2 regions of the Actinoplanes awajinensis subsp. mycoplanecinus genome follow, and region 2 is predicted to be linked to the other one. Evidence: riboswitches for the same ligand, from Rfam matches in the RefSeq annotation. Region 2 holds a riboswitch; the other holds the start of a gene.
What was found. A riboswitch is a leader RNA that binds a small molecule or an ion and turns the genes downstream of it on or off. The one in region 2 is predicted to bind glycine.
Positions count from the first base shown of each region.

Region 1: another riboswitch for glycine. It lies ahead of gcvT (glycine cleavage system aminomethyltransferase GcvT); the one in region 2 lies ahead of gcvP (aminomethyl-transferring glycine dehydrogenase).

Region 1 is NZ_LLZH01000156.1:98,932-101,313, forward strand. Features, by position in the region: gene gcvH (glycine cleavage system protein GcvH) at 1-136, opposite strand, end outside; gene gcvT (glycine cleavage system aminomethyltransferase GcvT) at 146-1,186, opposite strand; glycine riboswitch at 1,220-1,311, opposite strand; glycine riboswitch at 1,316-1,413, opposite strand; gene ADL15_RS18685 (MarR family winged helix-turn-helix transcriptional regulator) at 1,558-1,962, opposite strand; gene ADL15_RS18690 (TetR/AcrR family transcriptional regulator) at 2,235-2,382, shown strand, end outside.
Region 2 is NZ_LLZH01000234.1:215,537-217,918, reverse strand. Features, by position in the region: gene ADL15_RS23945 (nucleotidyltransferase domain-containing protein) at 1-51, opposite strand, end outside; gene mgrA (L-glyceraldehyde 3-phosphate reductase) at 94-1,089, opposite strand; glycine riboswitch at 1,149-1,255, shown strand; gene gcvP (aminomethyl-transferring glycine dehydrogenase) at 1,352-2,382, shown strand, end outside.

The sequences.
Region 1 (2,382 bases), on a different contig from region 2:
CGGCCGTGACGGTCGTGCCCGGTTCGGGCAGCTCGACGAAGACGACGTCACCGAGCGCGTCCGCGGCGTAGGCGGTGATGCCGACCGTCGCGACCGGGTCCTCGGTCAGCCATTCGTGGTCTTTGGTGTAACGCAACGGATGCCTCTATCGCTTGTAGAAGGGGAGCGGGACGATGTCGGCTTCCTCGCGGGTGCCACGCACATCGACCAGGAGTTTCGTCAGGTTGAGGTTTTTCGCCACGTAGGCCATCGCGATCGGGTGCCCGAGCGTCGGCGACGGCGCGCCGCTGGTCACCTCGCCGACCTTGGCGCCGGTCGCCGGGTCGAGCACGGCGTGCCCGGCGCGCGGCGAACGGCGGCCCTTGGTGACCAGGCCGACCAGCACCGACTCGGGTTCGACCGCGCGCAGCGCCTCGGCGCCGACGAAGTCGCGCTTGTCCAGCGCCACCACCCGGCCCAGCCCGGCGTGCATCGGCGTGGTGCGCACGGTCAGCTCGTGGCCGTAAAGCGGCATGCCGGCTTCCAGGCGCAGCGTGTCCCGGCAGGCCAGCCCGGCCGGGGCGGCACCGGCGGCGGCCGCCCAGTCCCAGATCGCCTCGGCGTCGGCGTTCTCGCAGTAGATCTCGAAGCCGTCCTCGCCGGTGTACCCGGTCCTGGCCAGCAGCACGTCCCGGCCGGCCAGCCGCTCCGGCTTGATCGCGTAATAACGCAGGTCGGGGTGCTCGCCGACGATCGAGACGGCCTGCGGGCCCTGCACCGCGATCAGCGCCCGGTCGGCGGCGGTGATCGTCACCGGGTAGCCCCCGGAGTACTCCCCGAGCATGGCAAGCACGACCGGCGTGTTCGCGGCGTTCGCCACGACCAGGAAGTGCTGCTCGGCGAGCCGGTAGACGACCAGGTCGTCGAGGACGCCGCCGGTGGTGTGGCACAGCATGGTGTATTTGGCGCGGCCGACCGGCACCGCGGAGAGCCGCCCGACCAGGGCGTAGTCCAGGAACGCGGCGGCCTCGGGGCCGGTGACGTCGATCTGGCCCATGTGTCCCAGGTCGAACAGTCCGGCGGCTTTGCGGACCGAGTGGTGTTCGGCGACGTCACTGCCGTAACGCAGCGGCATCTCCCAGCCGGCGAAGCTGGTCAGGTTGGCGCCGAGGCGCCGGTGGACGTCGTGCAGCGCGGTGCGTCTCAACAGGGAGGCTCCTTGGTCGTCGGGCCTCCCTCGCTCTGTCACGGATGCCTGAGAGGTTCACCGCCCGGCGTCGGGCGGCTTGCACCTTGGGCGCAGCGCCCTGGGAGGGCGCTGACTTTCCAGAGTCGCCTGACCGTTGCGGTACGTGGGCCTGAGAGATTCTGAGGGAGAAGTTGCTCCTTCGGCGACCCGCCCGGTTTCGGCGAGTGCTCTCCCGCAGCGGTTGTCGCGGCGAAAATCTTCACTTGTGGCTCGGAAGCTATCAGGCCCAGCCAGCCTCATCAAGATCGACTGCCCGCAGTGCCCGTCTGTTCCCCCAGAGTTCTACCCGCCTCCCCCACCTCTAACCCACGGCGGCCACCGCTTCACCGCTAGCCGGCGCTTTCTTTCTCGCCCGCCTCGGCCAGGCGAGAAAGGGCCGGCAACGCCTGAACGATCGCCGCGCTGTCATCCGCGTCCAACTGCTCGAAGAGCCGGTCGAACGTCGCGGCATAGTGCGCGTAGGTCCGGGCCAGCAGATCCCGCCCGCCCTGGGTCACCTCGACCAGCACCCCGCGCCCGTCGTTCGGATCCGGCACCCGTCGGACCAGGGCGGACTTCTCCAACCGGCCGACCAGCTGGGTCATCCCCGGCTGCGACGCCCGGGTCAGCCGGGCCAGATCGGTCACCCGCCCCGGCCCCTCGTCGACGAGCCGGCGCAGCACCGCGAGCGCGATCGAGCTCGGGTTGTCCGGCCCTTCCAGCTGGCGCAGATAGCGAACCAGTTGCGCGAGCACCGGCAGCAACTGTGACCCACGACTTTCCCCGGCCACCATGTCCATAACCTCATTACGCATTCAGTGTCGAGCCACGGCGGCCCCACCCGCCACCGACCCCGCTGCGCGGAGGCGATCCCGGTCCACCATTGTTCCCACAGCCCCACCCGGTCTCAGCAGTCGCCTTCACCCCCGGGCCGATGCCCGGTCTTCACCGTCCCGGGCGACGATGTGGCGCCTCCCGAGGAAGTAACCTGGACGCGAACCGTTCAGCAATCCGGGAGGTGGCCGCGGTGAGCGCTGCCCCGTCCGGCCCGGGCCGGCCCCGGGATCCCGAGGTCGACCGCCGGATCACCCAGGCCGCTCTGGACGTGTTCGGCGAGGCCGGCTGGGCCGGTTTCGCGATGGAGACCGTCGCCCGCCGCGCCGGGATCGGCAAGG
Region 2 (2,382 bases):
GCGCGACCCGACGACGACCGCCAGGATCGTGTGCTTCTCGACGAGGTCCATGCCCGGGCACGGTACTGAACCCGTGCCCGGGCAGCGACGGGTTTACAGGTCGAGGACCGTGGCGTCGATGGCGTCCAGCTCCTCCTGCGACAGCGGGAGGTTGTCCAGCGCGGCGATGTTGTTCTCCAGCTGTTCGACGCTGGACGCGCCGATGATCAGGCTGGTCATCCGCGGGTCGCGCAGCGCCCAGGCCAGGGCCAGCTGGGCCAGGGACTGGCCGCGGCGCTTCGCGATGTCGTTCAGCGCGTGCAGCCGGCCCATGGTCTTCGCGTCCAGGGCGTTCTCGTTGAGGAACACGCTGGTGCGGATCCGCGAGTCGTCCGGGATGCCGTCCAGGTACCGGTCGGTGAGCAGGCCCTGCTGCAGCGGGCTGAACGCGATCGCTCCGGCGCCGGCCTCCTCCAGGGTGTCCAGCAGGTTGTCGTGCTCGGTCCAGCGGTTCAGGATCGAGTACGACGGCTGGTGGATCAGCAGCGGCGTGCCCAGCTCACGCAGGATCGCGGCGGCCTGCGCGGTCTGCTCGGCCTTGTAGTTGCTCAGGCCGACGTAGAGCGCCTTGCCGGACCGGACGATCTGGTCGAGCGCGCTCATCGTCTCCTCGAGCGGCGTCTCCGGGTCCGGCCGGTGGTGGTAGAAGATGTCGACGTACTCGACGCCGAGCCGCTTCAGCGACTGGTCCGCCGAGCTGATCAGGTACTTGCGGGAGCCGAAGTCGCTGTACGGGCCGTCCCACATGGTGTAGCCGGCCTTGCTGGAGATGATCAGCTCGTCGCGGTGGTGCTTGAGGTCGCCGTTGAGGATCCTGCCGAAGTTGGTCTCGGCGCTGCCCGGCGGCGGGCCGTAGTTGTTGGCCAGGTCGAAGTGGGTGACCCCGAGGTCGAAGGCGCGGCGCACGATGTCGCGCTGACGGTCGGCCGGTCGGGTGTCGCCGAAGTTGTGCCAGAGGCCGAGGGAGATGGCGGGTAGCTTGAGCCCGCTGCGCCCGGCGCGGCGGTACGTCATCGACTCGTAGCGGTCGTCGGCAGGGGTGTAGGTCACAGCCCCAGCCTAGGCATGCCGATCATGGTCATGTCCGCTGGTAGGTTGGTGAGGCCGGCTACACCCGCGCGGGAGAGACCTGGGTCCTGATTCTGTCAGGGTCCGTCGGCGCCGAAGAGGCAAATCCTCCCCGGAAACTTTCAGGCAAAAGGACCGCGTGGGCAGGCGACTCTGAAGTGCTCCGTCTTTCGAACGTGAAGGGCTGGGTATGACAGAGGGGGAGGTTGCGTGTCGACCTTCTCAACGCCCGGGAGCTGCCCCTATGACGTCGTCGTTCACCCACCGCCACATCGGCCCGCAGGCCGACGAGCAGGCGGAGATGCTCAAGGCCATCGGGTACGGATCACTCGATGCCCTGATGGATGCCGCGATCCCCGAGTCGATCCGGTTCCACGGTGAGCTCGACCTGCCGGCCGGCGCCTCCGAGGAGGAGACGATCGCCGAGCTGCGCGCGATCGCCGGCCGCAACACGGTGGCCACCCCGATGATCGGCCTCGGCTACTACGGCACGCACACCCCCGCCGTGATCAAGCGGAACGTGCTGGAGAGCCCGGCCTGGTACACCGCGTACACGCCGTACCAGCCGGAGATCAGCCAGGGCCGGCTCGAGGCGCTGCTCAACTTCCAGACCATGGTCACCGACCTGACCGGGCTGACCACGGCGAACGCGTCGATGCTCGACGAGGCCACGGCGGTCGCGGAGGCCATGACGCTCGCCCGCCGCGCCTCCAAGGTCAAGACTCCGGTGTACGTCGTGGACGCCGATACCTTCCCGCAGACCCTGGCGGTGCTGCGTACCCGGGCCGAGCCCCTCGGGATCGAGGTCACGCTCGTCGACCTGGACGCCGGCGACGCGCTGCCCGAGGAGTATTTCGGGCTGCACCTGCAGTACCCGGGCGCGTCCGGCGCGGTCCGTGACCACGCCGACCTGATCACCGCGGCGCACGCCAAGGGCGCCCTGGTCACGGTCGCCGCCGACCTGCTGGCGCTGACTCTGCTGCGCGCACCGGGTGAGATCGGCGCGGACATCGCGGCCGGTACGACGCAGCGCTTCGGCGTACCCCTGGGCTTCGGCGGCCCGCACGCCGGCTATCTGGCGGTGCGCAGCGGTCTGGAGCGCAGCCTGCCCGGGCGCCTGGTCGGTGTCAGCAAGGACGCCGACGGCGCGCCCGCCTACCGCCTCGCCCTGCAGACCCGTGAGCAGCACATCCGCCGGGAGAAGGCGACCAGCAACATCTGCACCGCGCAGGTCCTGCTCGCCGTGATGGCCGGCATGTACGCGGTCTACCACGG